DNA from 2 places in the Oceanobacter sp. ABM4_470 genome. Region 2 is predicted to be linked to the other one. Evidence: predicted binding sites of a transcription regulator. Region 2 holds the regulator's gene; the other holds the start of a gene.
The links. The regulator LexA, encoded in region 2, represses DNA repair genes until DNA is damaged. The targets are predictions, from matches to a motif close to TACTGTNTANNTANACAGTA.

Region 1: a site for LexA is predicted at 5,588-5,607, ahead of ACXADJ_RS18130 (LuxR family transcriptional regulator). Genes of this name have one in related genera too.

Annotation. Positions count from the first base shown of each region.
Region 1 is NZ_JBSWTR010000002.1:310,401-318,178, reverse strand. Features, by position in the region: gene ACXADJ_RS18165 (SDR family NAD(P)-dependent oxidoreductase) at 1-202, opposite strand, end outside; gene ACXADJ_RS18160 (SDR family NAD(P)-dependent oxidoreductase) at 212-985, opposite strand; gene ACXADJ_RS18155 (oxidoreductase) at 1,011-2,219, opposite strand; gene ACXADJ_RS18150 (AfsA-related hotdog domain-containing protein) at 2,221-3,405, opposite strand; gene ACXADJ_RS18145 (DUF2867 domain-containing protein) at 3,532-4,026, opposite strand; gene ACXADJ_RS18140 (NAD(P)H-dependent oxidoreductase) at 4,049-4,642, opposite strand; gene ACXADJ_RS18135 (acyl-homoserine-lactone synthase) at 4,674-5,279, opposite strand; gene ACXADJ_RS18130 (LuxR family transcriptional regulator) at 5,705-6,499, shown strand; gene ACXADJ_RS18125 (TIGR03643 family protein) at 6,673-6,918, opposite strand; gene ACXADJ_RS18120 (ABC transporter ATP-binding protein) at 7,207-7,778, opposite strand, start outside.
Region 2 is NZ_JBSWTR010000001.1:1,574,027-1,581,804, forward strand. Features, by position in the region: gene mfd (transcription-repair coupling factor) at 1-929, shown strand, start outside; gene ACXADJ_RS06965 (CsiV family protein) at 933-2,009, shown strand; gene ACXADJ_RS06970 (S-methyl-5'-thioinosine phosphorylase) at 2,114-2,860, opposite strand; gene nagZ (beta-N-acetylhexosaminidase) at 2,868-3,944, opposite strand; gene ACXADJ_RS06980 (L,D-transpeptidase family protein) at 3,929-4,468, opposite strand; gene ACXADJ_RS06985 (TetR/AcrR family transcriptional regulator) at 4,488-5,129, opposite strand; gene lexA (transcriptional repressor LexA) at 5,498-6,097, shown strand; gene ACXADJ_RS06995 (cell division inhibitor SulA) at 6,130-6,576, shown strand; gene ACXADJ_RS07000 (hypothetical protein) at 6,741-6,995, opposite strand; gene ACXADJ_RS07005 (DUF6586 family protein) at 7,225-7,713, opposite strand; gene ACXADJ_RS07010 (YfaZ family outer membrane protein) at 7,713-7,778, opposite strand, start outside.

The sequences.
Region 1 (7,778 bases), on a different contig from region 2:
CCAATTGCTGTTTGAGTAAGCTAAAAGTAGCTTCAACCTCGTCGTAACAGCGCAGATCACATTGTTGCCAGTAGAAGTTCGGGTGCTGTAACGCCGGTTGGTGACGTGACAAGCCGCCAACCCGGTAACCCAACGCCAGATATTGCTGCGCCAGGGCAAGGCCGATCCCGGCACTCACTCCCGTAATTAAAACAACACTCATATCGCGCCCTCAGGAAAACTTGCCACTGCTGTAGCCGCCATCCACATCCAGTACCGTACCGGTGATATAGGACGATGCCGGACTCAACAAAAATAGAATGGCGGCCACCACCTCCTCAGGATCGGCCATGCGTTTCATCGCCGTAACCGCCAGCTTTTGACGAGTAGCCTCGGGGTTGGCCGCAAGCCGTTCCGGCGTATTCATCCCCCCCAGCGTCGGGCCAGGTGCAACGGCGTTGATACGCACAGCGAAGGCCTCATCACTGTCGACAGCGGCCTCGATAGCCGCAACCTGAGTGAGGCAATTCAACGCCGCTTTGGATGCGGAATAAGCCGCCTGCCCGGGGATCGGAGTAACACCCGCACAAGAAGACACATTGACGATAGCGCCGCCCGACTGACGGCCAATCAAGCGCAGCTGCTGCTGCATACACATCAAGGTACCGGTCAGGTTGATATCCACCACCTGCCGCCAGTTGTTGAGATCCAATGCCCGTACCACGCCACGGCTGGCTGTAATACCGGCATTGTTAACCGCCAGATCGAGCCGACCAAAGCGTTCCCGGATCTGCTCGAACAGTGATTCGACCTGAGCTTGCTGACTGATATCGCAAGCGATAAAGCTGACGCTATCGCCCAGCTCCTGACACACGGATTCGGCCTTTTCAGCAGAACGACCGGAAACAATGACCCGGGCTCCAGCCTGGACCAGTTGTCGTGCCAAAACCCGGCCAATACCATGGGTACCTCCAGTGATCAGCACCACCTTGTTATCAAAACTCATCGGAACATCCTTTCAGTAAGCGTATTCAGTAAACGATATGGTCAGGGCGCAAATAACGCGGATTAACACAACAGAACACCCGCTCTGCCGCTGGATTGCTTTTGTCGCGAAAGCAGTTGCCGTCGAACCGGCAACGATGAATTTGCTGGTGTTGGCCAGCCAGGCTTTTATTAATGAGGTCGTTATCTGCGAACAGGGCCCGGGTCATACCAACCAGATCAACCCCCAGCTCTAAACGGGCTTGTTCGGCGCTGTCGAGGCCATCAATCAACCCGGCAAACCCCAATGGCAGTGAGCAATAGCGGCGAATCAACCGAACACCGCTAGCCATCCGTTGGCGCGCTTCATCGGATGCATCCACCAGCAACTCGAATGTTTCACCGATGCTGACCGACAGTGTCAGAGCCGCAACACCAAGTTCTTCCAGGCGATGCAGGTGTGGCGCAATCAGCTCCGGTTTCTGGCCTTGCTCAGACAGGCCATCATCAATCCCCAGTCGCACGCTGATCGCCAACTCCGGATAGGCCTGACGAATGTCATGCACAACTTCACAGAGCATCTGCATGCGCTTGTGACCAGTGCCACCATAATCGTCAGTACGTTTGTTGGTGTAGGGAGACAGGAAACTGCTGAGCAGATAACCGTTGGAAGCTTGCAACTGCACCATGCGTCCGCCAGCTTGCCAAACCAGACCGGCAGCTCTTACGAAGTGACGCTTGACCCGGTTGATGTCCATCTGGGTCATGGCCACCACCTTGTAATCCGGATCTTTTTTCGACATGCGCTGACACGCGATGCCGCTGGGTGACATCAGCTCAGTCGCCGTCAGCTGGGTACTTCCCTGGGCACCGTAATGCTGCAACTGAACCACCACCTCACAGTGATGCTGACGCCCCAACTCAAATAGTGGACGTAATGCCTCGGCATGCTCGTCTTCGTACAGACACAGACCACGCTGATGCAGGCGACTGGCAGGATCGACAGTGGCGTTGCCAAGCACCACCATGCCCGCACCGCCAGCAATAACATTGCGATAAAAATCGATCAGCTCTGGGGTTGCACATCCATCATCCGAGGCAACATCAATCCCCATTGGCGCAAAATAGGCACGATTCTTCAGTCGAATCTGTTCCGTTAGCCGCAGCGTTGCGGTCATCGCCGGGTACGTCGTGGCCTCCTTCCCCGTATCCATTCCCTTATTCGATTCGGGCTCAACCACAGGTATGGCAGTCATATCAGTCCGCCACCATCGCAGCATCAGCAACCGTCAGCGGCGGTATCATGAGATCTCGCTGCGTCAGCACGCCTTTGCACTTGATCAGTTCCTGCAAGTCAGCGCGTATCTGTTTGCCAAGCGAGGCAAAACCGATTTCGAAACAGTCACCTCGCTGCACGCCTCGCTCTGCCAGCGGCAGAATCAGATACTGCCCGCTCGCCTGCATCAAACTGATGCAGCGATGCTGTTCAAACGGGCTACTCTCCAGCCGCACGGCCTCCGAACCCAGCGCCAGCAGACGAACCGGGCTGCATGAACCAGCCGCATCTGTCAGAATCGCGGTGTTCATGCCTTGCTCGCTGAGCTGAAACCATTCGTTGTTTGGAAAGGGGATATTCCGCAGACGTTTGAATAGCTTCATATTCATGGCTGCGCCCTCCAGCCGAATCGAAGCCACCTGTTGGCCCGCCTGATAAAAAGACGCGGTTTTATCGACAGTTTTCGGCTTTTCTCGCCCCTGGCCATCACTCTGGCTGACCAAAATTTCGAGTTCATAAGGAGAAATAACGTATTGGGAGAAATCCACCTTGAGGCTATTCATTGAAATCGAGACTTCACCGCGGGAGTAACCCGACCAGGAATATACGTAGTGGTACATGGCCTGCCGGGCCATTTCAATCAGCATTAATCCCGGTACATGTTCGTGGGTTTTGCGATAGAAAAAGTAATTTCCGGTATCGATATCAGCCAAATAGCTAAATACCGGTGCCATTTGTAATTGCGGACAACGGCGAAACCATTGCTGCAACTGCAAACCTTGTTGGCGAGGAATCGCCAGCTCGTCCAAAGCAGGATAATTCGCTGCCAGTAACTGCATTACCGTCAGTGGAATAAAGCGGCTTTCCAAAATCGCCCGCTCACCTTCCATCCGGTACCAGTCGGATACCTGCACCCCCCGAGCTTCTATATCCTGTTGTTGGCTGAGCGAAAGCTGCCATGGCACCGATGCCAGCACATAGCGGGAGCCACTCACCTGATAGTACCGATCGAACAGCGCCAGATCTTCTGCCGTTGCTACATTATCCAGCTCGAGTTTTTCCTCAGCCCGAAACCAGGCCGGAAGTATTGGGTAGGTTTGCTTCAGCAGGACATCATCAATATGGTCTTTATGCAAAACCTTTGGTTCCAACTCCAAATCGTTCATATCACCACAATCCTTCGTTATTTGATTCATGGATATAATTTCAATGCGCGAGCGTATACCTGCGACCAAACGCATAATTAATAAAACACGAGCTCCAGGGGAGTCCCTGGCAATTAATCCAGGCTTTTACAAAGGCAATTTGCCCAACATATTACGGACAATCATCACATGAGCAGGAGCAACCGGAATCATATACAAACGGCCGAAAAAGTTTTTATTCCTGACACTGGCGGTAATGGTTAAACGGCTACCGGAGTGCTCGGTACGCTCGATATTAATCGCAATCAGAACCCCCAAATGGCGATCAACGGATGTCAGCAGCAACTCATCGTCGGAGATTGCCAACACATCAAAGAAGTCGAGTTTGCCTCCCTCCTGAGGAGGAGAAACCGGCCGTTCTGCAGAGAATCCATCAATCTGTTCAACCCCGGCCAACTGGCTGAGTTTGTCACGCACCCAGAAAGCACCACGCAACCAGGCAGGGCTATCTGCGGTCATGCAGCAGTAGGCCTGAAATGCGGTCATACCCTCCGGCAGACCAGCCTGCTGCTGGTCGAAGTAATCCAGCTCGGAACGCTCAGCGATCAGGGCTACCTCAGACGACGGATCTCGAACATACATGTGTACTTCCTTGTTCAGGGACTCAGCTGATCAAATCGATGGCCATTTCTTCGGCCTTGAGCAGCATTTGTTCATATTTGATTGAAGGGTCTTCATGGTGAGCCTGAATCAGGTTCGCAGCGCGAATGGCTTCCTGCAACAGAGACTCAGGATCAATAAACACGGATTCAAAAATTGCCACTGGTGGCAAATAGCGAGCCTTGACGTAATAGCTTAACTGCTCAATCGGGCGCATCAGTTCATCGATGGTAAAGCGGTTAAAGCCACCCGCACGATAGCCCTCTTCCACAGCCCCCACCGTCGTCACCACCATGATTTCCTTGCCTTGCAGTTTGTCACCGCCGCGCGCATAGGCAAAGCCTGGCAGTAAGACGTCATCAAACCATTTTTTCATCAACGCTGGAACGGAGTACCAATACAGAGGGAACAACAGCACAATCCTGTCGTGTTCGATCAGTTTTGCCTGCTCACTGGCAACATCAAACTGATACCCCTGATGCGCTTCACCAAGGCGGTGCAGAGTCACGTCAGAAGACGCCAGCTGCTCCAGAATTGCCGAGTTAACGCGCGAGTATTCAAGATGTGGATGACCACATACCACCAAAACCTTTTCCATTTTTCCTTCCTTCTGCTTATACGATCTACCATCAGGCGATCATTTGGTTGCTGTAACTGGAATAGTGATAAGAGGGCTGCTGACCTTCCGTAGTAATCAGACATGCCACCAGCGAATAGCCGTCAATTCGCATCACATCACCGGCTCTGCCAGCACGGAACCCGGCATGACGAATCAGCCGTTCAACCCCCGCCGGAGAAACCGTAATGAGTTGTGAGGCGCCATACTGGCGAGCGATTTCAATCGACGATTGCAAGAGCTGAACGGCTTCTGGTGATGACAAGCGATGCTTCTTACCACTGCGAACTGCTTGCAGATCAACCGCCGCAAACCGTGACAACTCCCAGAGATCTGGCGCGCTCGGAGCATCAGCTCCCTGCAACAAAGCCGGAAAGACTTGCTGCAATAAATAGTCGCCTGTTGTCGGTAACAATCGGGCACAGCCACAAATGTCACCAGAGTTGTTTTTCATAACGATATAAACCGTGTCGTCGTGATCAAACTGGTCTATTTCCGTGCCAACGGCAGTATCTAATTGCCACCCCAGAATCTCGACAAAGACCTGGTATCGATATAATTGCAACGCGTGCCAAGTAGCACCACCAAGATCCCGGCGGCGTCCGAAGATAATATTCACCTGATTTCAATCCGGTTGATTTGTTGGCGAGATTACACAGTGACTCCCCTGATACCGGTACTGTAATTTTTGACAGGTTATATCGATTTGCTGAAACCAAAGATCGAAAGCGAGACACACGGCGCAATTCAGATAAAAAATTTTACTTTGATGTCTTTCTTTAAATTAGCAAACGAAAACTCGGTCCTCACCCTGGAAAGGGGTGGCCATTCCACTGCATTCGCCACCTTGTTCGTACAACCTGCTGGACACGCGCACGACCGCATGGATGCAGGAGGTAGGGCGAAGCAGGAAGCCAGATCCGAGAGCTCTGCAGAATTATTCAGGAGGTCCATGGTGCGAACTTACAAATTGCGCCTTGTTTCACACTTCTGACCAAGGCTCCTGGGGCACTATCTGGTCGCGTAATTGATCGCAAAGTCGATATGATGAAAACTGGACGAATGCACAGATCACCAGCGCAGATCACCAGCGCAGATCACACCAAAAGGAAGGGATTAATCATCATGTGGGGGTTCGATTTTATAGACAGCCTTAGTGGCAAAAATGATATCGGCAGTATTCTGGATACATTACAAATGCAGATCCAAAAGCTGGAATTTTCGCACTGCGCTTACGGCATACAATTCCGATCATTTTCCGGTTACGACAAGCCGTTTATGATGAATACATATCCACAACCGTGGCAGCAGAGTTACGACTCCAATCGCTATTTTGAAATAGACCCGATAATCCAGCGGGGTAGAAGATCACTGAGCGGTTTCTGTTGGTCAGCCGAGAACCAGACCGAACAACGCGACTTCTGGGGCGAAGCGGCTTCATCCGGCATTCAACACGGTTATTCCCAGTCTTGTGTCAGCATGTCAGGCAACAAAGGGATGCTCACGATATCAAGGGAATACAACTCGGTAACCGAATCCGAAGCCAGGTATCTCGGCTGCCGAATTTTCTGGCTCACCCAGGTTACTCACCAGTGTGTATCGGAGCTTATTGAGCAGGAGCACCCAGAACCTATCAAGCCTGAGTTAACCCCACGCGAACGTGATGTACTGGGATGGACAGCAGAAGGAAAAACCGCCTGGGAAACCGCCATCATCCTTTCAGTAAGCGAGCGTACTGTCACTTTCCATTTGGCCAACGCGATGAAAAAGCTAGGTTGCACCAATAAAACTTCTGCCGCGGTAAAAGCAGCCTGCCTGGGAATATTGAACGGTTACTAGGGGCCCCTCAGAATAACACTGCACAGCTCGCTCGAGTCCCGCTGGTTGGCAGAACAAGGTGGATAATGCAGCGTAATGGCTGACCTTTTTCAAACAGGGCCGCCCCCGAGGGGATCGCAGGTATTACCAACACCGTGTCGCTGATTTTGACCTGACCCGTCAGGCACCGCATATCAGCGATGTTTGTATTGGGTGGCGCAGTAGCCGCGGGAAATGTCCGGATGGCGCAGTTGCAGGTGCTTGGTTTTGCGGCCACTCATGCGTTTACGCCACATACGAAAGCTGGAGGCTTTCATTTCCTTGCGCATCAGGTTGATCACCTGCGGTTCAGACAAGCCATAAAGGCGTTCGATGGCTTCAAAAGGGGTGCGGTCTTCCCAGGCCATTTCGATGATGCGGGAGATATCGGCAGGAGTCATGGGCGGTTCTTCGATTGCATTTGTTCTTTGTTCGGTAGTGCTAATTTAGCTTCCCAACAAAACATGTACAAGTTTTGTACAGATAAATTCCATCTTCGGTGCGCAGTGCGCACCCTACTCTACCCCTCCGTAGGGTGTGCATCGCGCACCAGTTGTGGCATTCCATATAGCAACGCATTGCCCCACCTGATACCCGAGAGTCACCGATAGATTGCAGGAGGTAGCTTGATTTCGCGAGCAAGCTCACTCCCACACAGAACGTAGTGGGAGCGAGGTCGCTTGAGGCGATTAGCGGTCGATACGCTCACCGGTATCCTTATCGAAGAACACCGCCAGGCTCATATCAATCATCAGGTCGGTAGTCTGCCCCGGTGCAACATCAAAACGAGGGCCAAGGCGGCAATCCACCTGAGTGCCATTCAATTCAGAAACCACCATGGTGTCGGCACCGGTTGGTTCGGTCACCAGCACCGGCATTTTCAGGTGGCGCACCATGGCGTCACCTTCTTTGTGCGGCAGTGGCTCGGTAATTTTTTCCGGACGCAGGCCCAGAATCACTTCGTTACCAATCTGGCTGGCCAGAGCTTCGCTGTTGGGTACCGGCAACTGCTGCACAGCGCCGTTGGCGTCGGTTACTTCAACGGTCACAGCCGCAGCGGAACCCGCCAGTTTGGCCGGGATAAAGTTCATTGCCGGGGAGCCCATAAAGCCCGCCACAAACTGGTTGTTCGGGTTGTTGTAGATCTCCTGCGGGGTACCGAACTGCTGCACGATGCCGTCTTTCATTACCGCGATGCGATCGGCCAATGTCATGGCTTCGATCTGGTCGTGGGTCACGTACACAATGGTAGTGCCCAGAT
Region 2 (7,778 bases):
TCGTTGTTGCCCATGGCCAGATGTCTGAACGTGAACTGGAAAGCGTGATGAGCGATTTCTACCACAAGCGTTTTAACGTGCTGGTATGTACCACCATCATTGAGACCGGTATCGACATTCCGTCCGCCAACACCATCATCATTAACCGCGCGGATAAATTTGGCCTGGCTCAGCTGCACCAGTTGCGTGGCCGTGTTGGTCGATCCCACCACCAGGCTTATGCCTACTTGCTGACGCCACCGCCGAAGACCATGACCAAAGACGCCGAAAAGCGCCTGGAAGCCATTTCAGCCTCTCAGGACCTGGGTGCCGGATTTATGCTGGCCACACACGATCTGGAAATTCGAGGTGCCGGTGAACTGCTGGGCGACGAGCAAAGCGGCCAGATCGAAACCATTGGCTTTACCCTGTACATGGAAATGCTGGATCAGGCGGTTAAAGCCATGCGTTCTGGCAAAATACCATCAGACAACCTGACGCCAAGGCAAACCGCAGACGTCAACCTGCACATGCCTGCGTTGATTCCAGACGACTATCTGCCTGACGTAAACAGCCGCCTGACTCTCTACAAGCGCATGGCCAACTGCGAAACCGACAACGAACTGCGCGAGCTGCAAGTCGAAATGATCGACCGCTTCGGCCTGCTACCAGATCAGGTCAAGAACCTGTTCCGACAAACCTCACTGAAATTGAAACTCACGCCAATGGGCATTGCCAAACTCGACGCCGGTACCGAGTCTGGCAAGCTGGATTTCAGTGCCGACACCAACATCAATCCATTCACACTGGTGAAACTGGTACAAACCAAACCGGCCAGCTACAAACTGGAAGGCGGACACACCTTGCGTTTCTACTTCAATATGGACACCATCGACCGCCGATTTACTGTTATCGAACAGGTTTTGACCGAACTGCAAAAGGAACTCTGATCCGTGAAGCCCCTTTCCCGCCTGCTCAGCCGTGGCTGCCTGACTTTGGCCGCCGGAGTGCTCGGTAATCAACTGCTGATGAATCAGGCAGAGGCCCAAAACGCCTTGTTCGGCGACCATTGGTACGAAGTCGAAATGATGCTGGTTGCCTACAAGAACACCACATCCATTGACGGCGAACACTGGGAGCAATGGATTGAACCTGCATCCACGCCCATGCATTTGCTCAGTCAGCCATCCCGACAGCCCGATGCACTACAACAGCTGTACCGACAGCAGCAGTGGCTCGACGCCTGGCTGGCCAGTTTGCCGCTTGGCTATTACGCCGCCGAGAGCCACTCCCTGCCCTACGGCGTACTGACTGAACGCATGCTGGAACGCGAAGCCAGCCGTATCGACCCGCAAGGCGATATGAGTGTTATCTGGCATCAGCGCTGGATCGAAGCCGTGCAACCGGAAGCCGGTGAAATCCGCCACCCTGTCAGCATCTCGCTGCCGGGCGAGCCGGAAATCAAGGTTGAAGGTACTTTTAGCCTGTACCTGAGCCGCTACCTGCACATCACCACCGACCTGTACGTTCAACACCTCAGCGAGCAAATGCCTGAAGAGCCGGTGTTGCAGCAAATTGAATCCGCCAATGGCGACGTCATCGCACTCAGCAGCGAAAACAGCCTTATTGCCAACGCCGCCGGTGAATTGCCAATGCAAAACACCACCACGCAGGCTCCGGGCATCAATGCCGCGTCGATTCCGCATCCTTCCGCCAACCCCGCTCAGCAGCCCAGCGAGCTGGAATTATCCCTGCTAGCCAACCAACCGACACTGCAACAGGCGCTAAAAATTGATGGCCGCTATCCGGTTCGCGCAGCACACGTCAAACTGGCGCGCCGTATGCGATCCAACGAGCTGCACTACCTCGACCACCCAATGCTGGGCGTCGTGATCCAGCTGACGCCAATCGACGTGCCAGAGGTAGAAATGCCTGAGCCAGCAACCGAGCCCCTGTCTACATCAGCTGCCTCAACCTCGACCACTGCAAATACGACGGCTAATACAGCGACAACGAAGCAAACGAACTGATTCGCGCTAATCACGGCCCGGAAACGAAAAAGCCCCGGTTATTCACTTGAATAACCGGGGCTTTTTGTTGCGGGCCCCTAGGGACTGCCCCATCCTGAATAACATCAAAGGCGCGGCAGAACCGCAGCAATGAGGTCACGCACCTGGCCCATTCCGCCATCCAACACACGCCGAATGTCTTCCATGGTGATCTCTGCGTCACTGCGACCGGCAGCCGGGTTAACCACCAGACAAATACTGGCATATGGAATACCCAGCTCTCTGGCCAGCACCGCTTCAGGCATACTGGTCATACCCACCAGATCACACCCGATGCGCTCCATGTGGTTGATTTCCGCCGTGGTTTCCAAACGCGGCCCCTGAGTGACACCCACCACACCAAAATCCAGTACATCGAGCGCAATATCCTTGGCCGCTGCAAGCAATGCTTTGCGCAGTGTGGCATCAAAAGGATCGGTAAAATCGATGTGCTCCAGCGGCTTGTAGGCACCATCAAAGAAGGTGCTTTCGCGGCCCCAGGTCAGATCGACCAACTGGTCCGGAATCACAATGGCACCAGCCCCCATGTCCGCGTGAATACCGCCCACCGCGTTCACAGCAATAATGGCCTCAGCCCCGGTTTCCTGCAGTGCCAGCAGATTGGCCCGATAGTTAACCTTATGGGGTGGCACCGCATGCGGGTGGCCATGGCGAGCCAAAAACAACACCGGTTTGCCTTGCCAGGTGCCTTCCTGTACCGCGCTGGAAGGCGTGCCGAGAACGGTATTGATGTCATGGGATTGGGTGATGTGCGGGCCTTCCAAACGAGTCAGACCAGTACCACCAATAATGCCAATGCGATTAAACGCCATGCTTTTGTTACTCAAAATCGTGTTGAATCAGACCGGCTTCCACCAGCCATTGAATATGTTGTTGCAGATCGCTTTCGATCTGCAGTCGCTGTTCTCCGCTATAGCGAATACGCCAATCAGAGAGATCAAGCTTGCGATAAGGCGAATCCGCGGATGCCGTTGCATCAACGACAGCCTTCAGCACCGCCTCAGCGCCTTCCGGCACATTACACACCACCAATGCGTTGCATCCCGCTGCCATCGCCAACTCAGCCCGCTTACGGTAGTCACCGTATTTGGCCGCGCCTTCCATGGTCAGATCATCACTGAAAACCACGCCGTCAAAACCCACCCGCTGACGCAGCAACTGCATCCAACGCTGAGAAAAACCAGCGGTTGATACCGGGTCGACCGCCGGGTACACCACATGGGCAGGCATCACCCCGTCCAACAGCCCCGCTGCCGACAACTGTTTGAACGGGCGCATATCGTACATCAGCTGAGAGTAGCTGCGATCATCCAGCGGCAACTCCTTGTGGGAATCGGCTTCAACAGCGCCATGCCCGGGGAAATGTTTGCCTACGGCTTTCATACCCGCCGCTCGCATCCCCTGAATAAACGCCGACGCCAGCTGGGCAACCACCGCAGCACTGGTGCCAAAAGCGCGATCACCGATCACCCGGGAGCACCCTCGCTCAATATCCAGTACCGGGGCAAAACTGGTATCAACACCCACCAAAACCAGTTCAGCAGCCATTACAAAGCCCAGTTTTTCAGCCGCCTCGACAGCCAGATCCGTGTCAGCCGCAAAACATTCACCCAACCGCATCATGGCTGGTAGACGAACAAAACCGTCTCGGAAACGCTGTACCCGACCGCCTTCCTGATCAACAAACACCGGCAACTCCGGGCGTTCGCGGCGTACCGCATCCAGCAATTGGGTTAACTGACTGCGGCTCTGATAATTACGAGCAAATAGAATCAATCCGCTTAATGCGGGTGAGTCCAGTACAACACGGTCTTGTGGAACCAGTTCGGTACCGATCAAATCGGCAATTACACCCACCGATGGGCGGGGTTCAGACGTGGTCAGATCAAACGACATGGGATTCTCGAAAAGCTGTGTTCCTGTATCCAGACCCGGGTGCCAGCGGGCACCAAATCGAACAACGTCAGCAGGTCTTCATTGCGCATACGCACACAGCCATGAGACTCCGGCCGCCCCATAGGTTCCGTATCCGGAGTTCCGTGAATATAAATATAGCGTCGCATCGAGTCGACATTGCCCATGCGATTGCGGCCAATCTCCAAGCCTTGCAGCCAGAGAATACGGCTCAGAATCCAATCCCGGCTGGGGTGCTGTTCGGCCAACGCCGGCGAATAGATTTCGCCGGTAAAACGACGTCCAACAAACACGGCATTGATGGGCAGGCCGTCGCCAATACGGGCGACGACACGATGCCAACCGCGCGGCGTGCAGCCACTGCCGTTTCGCTCACCAACGCCATTCAGCGCGGTAGACACATCAAACAGATAGCAGCGATCTTCAGCGCTAAAACGCAGCGCCTGATCAGCAATGGAAATTTCAATCGTGGGCGCATCCCGCAGCCCAATAGTGTCGACAATCATACGTTCTCGGTATCGAAGGTCAGTCTTGGTGTGGAGCCTGAAAGCCCGACGACAGGAACGGCACCAGGTGGTCAATCACCTGCTCGATACCGCTGCTGACGCCGAGGTCGTGTTCTGCCATGGCGGTTAATGACTCAACCCCGGACAGGGTAAACACCGTCGCCCCCAACATAAAGTGAATACGCCAGAATCGCTCCTGATCATCCAGCCCCGGCGACGCAGCGGTTACCAGTGTCATAAAACGGCTGAACACCTGGCCGTATTCATTGCGCAGGAATTTCCTCAAATGTCCCTGCTCTTGTGAGTAAGCCAGGCCCAGCAAACGCATGAAAATGCCCACGCGACGAGTGCTGCCCTTGCCAGCTGCCAGCGCGGTACCCGACAGCAAACGCAGCAACTTGCCGAAATCTGGCGTATCGCCATTCAGCTCGGCTTCGTACTGGGCCAGCGCCTCGTCCAGACTGGCGCAAAACGGCGTCAGAAAGCGGGCGAATACGGCTTGAATCAGTTCTTTCTTGGAACCGAAATGGTAATTCACCGCGGCCAGATTCACATTGGCTTTGCTGGTAATGTTACGCAGCGAGGTTTCGGCAAACCCGCGCTCGGAAAACAATTCTTCAGCGGCATTAAGAATACTTTTGGCGGTGTCTTTCTGGGCCATGGGGCTGAGGTTCCATGCATTATTGTTGTTTGAAACATACGTTTGAAACGCAACTGAATCAAATCTATTTCCTAAAAACGGCGCTAAAGTACTGGAAACACTGTCGTTACCGCGTAGAAAAGCGTCAACCCGAATACGTATTCAAACAAACTGGCAAATAAAACCAGAGCCTCTAAACCGTTCCCACCTATACCAGCCAGGAAAATCCGTAACTTATCCCCCAGCCCGACGATTTCTCCCCAACCAGTCCAGCCCAATAAATTCAATGAGCAATAGACCAACAAAAAATAAACACTGTGGGTTTACACAGTATTTTTTACTGTATATATTTCCAACCACTGTACAGATAAACAGATATGGAAAGACACATGATCAAGCTCACCGCAAGACAACAGCAGGTGTTGAATCTGATTCGTAGCCGAATCGAGGAAACCGGATTTCCGCCAACCCGTGCGGAGATTGCCAAAGAGCTTGGGTTCAAGTCTCCCAATGCCGCCGAAGAACACTTGAAAGCACTGGCGCGCAAAGGGGCTATTGAGATCATGCCAGGTGCCTCACGCGGGATTCGTGTGATTGAAACCCAACAGCCAGGTTTGCCTATCGTCGGTCGTGTGGCCGCTGGTGAACCCATTCTGGCGCAAGAGCACATTGAAGATTACTGCAACCTGCCGACCGGTTTTTTCAAACCAGATGCCAACTACCTGTTGGAAGTACACGGCGACAGCATGAAGAACATCGGCATTATGGACGGCGATCTGATTGCGGTTCACAAGTGCGATACCGCTCGTAATGGTCAGGTGGTGGTTGCCCGGGTTGAAAACGAAGTGACCGTCAAGCGCCTGGAAAAGAACCGCAACAAGGTTCTGTTGCACGCCGAAAACGAAGCATACGCGCCGATTGAAGTCGATCTGCGCGAACAGGAATTTAACATCGAAGGACTGTACGTCGGCGTCATTCGCCGCCACTAAGTTCTCAGTCAGTTATCACGAGGTCAGCCGCCATGCGCCAGATGAGTTTGCAAGTCGATCACCAGCCTGATTTGTCTCTCAGCAGCCGGATTCAGGATCGCAAGACCCTGAATGTCCAGCCAGCCAAAGGCAGTCTGACCGAAATGATTCTGAGTGACGACAGCGCTATCCAGCCGATGCAGCTATTACCGATGCTGGCGCAGTGTAATTCCAGTAACCGCTGGCTGATGTGGCTTAGCCCGAATCGGACCCTGAACAAACAGTGGTTGGAGAGTATTGGCCTCGGTACCGCTCCGGTAGTCCATATTGATCTGTGCCAGGACACCCAAATGGCGTTGTGCGAACGTATTATGGCCAGTGCCAACAGCCATTTGATCATTGAATGGCAAGGTGGTCTCAGCAGCGAGGCTCGCAGAAGCCTGCGCCAAACAGCCGCCCAAAGTGGTACTCATGTGGTACTGGTTCACAGCAGCCTCTGACAGTGCGACGGTTCAATGCCTTACTGGAACAACAAGGCTCAAAATCGAAGCACAAAAAAAGCAGCCATTGGCTGCTTTTTTCGTTGCTGGGTATCTTATCCACGCTTTGGGCTGATGTTTTACAGGTCATTAGCCATCAAACAATGAGTGCGATACCAGACAGATCAATGTACCTTGTGAGACGGCGCATCAATATCAAATTCTTCGTCGTCCATATCAAAACCAGACAACTCACCCACTTTACGCACACCGGCTTCCAGCATGACGCGGGCAATATCTACATGATGCTCACTCAAACTGGCTTTGGCGTCGGCTGAAAAATGAATACGCACCAGCGCATCACCGTCTTCTTCGTCATCAACCCGACGAAGCGCCACGTCACCATTGGTAAGCTCTACAATCTCAAAGAAGCGTGCCATAGAAGGTCTCACGAAAATTGGATGGCGAGTGTAACATAAAGATAACAAGAGTAACGGCCAGCATTGCCGACCGCAGGGAAATCCAGCTGTTCAGTACCTGCCAAAATAGCCGCAAGTGCCGATTCTTACTGAACGTGTTTAAGCGACAAACCCGAGTATCCGCAGTATTTACAAAAACACCCGCCACATGGCGGGTGTTTTGAGTAACTGGACTTCATGAATCGCAGGTTCAGCTTTCCTTGTGATTCCCACGCTGGCATTCAATCAGGGCCTGTAACTCACCCAATATGCCCAGCAAGATTTCCGCACGGCTTTGTTCCGCCGGTGCACTAGCAATCAGATTACCACTCGGCTCAACCTGTTCGACGCTGCTCGGCTTACTGACCGCCGCCAGTTGCTGGGCATCACGCAGCATCTGCTGCAGCTGCCCCAGCCAACCGTAAACATCAGCTTCCAGCTGTTTCAGCTCTTGCATGTCGGCAATGGCAAACGCAGCCTTGGCGAACAGTTCAGCCAGGTCGTTGACCTTGCCATTCACGTTCACCAATCCAGCCAGCTCATTGAGGTAGCAACGATAGGCGGCGCCCAACTGCAATACGGCACCGTCTTCCAATGCCGTCGCCAGCGCATGATTGTCTGCCAGCTCAACCTGCTCCAGCATCAGTCGACACTGGTACAAACGCTGATTGGTCTGGCCTACCCAGTTAATTGCTGCCATCAGAAGTCCAGCGTCACACCAAAGTGAACGCCTTCGCCCAATTCATAACGGTCGCTAACATCTTC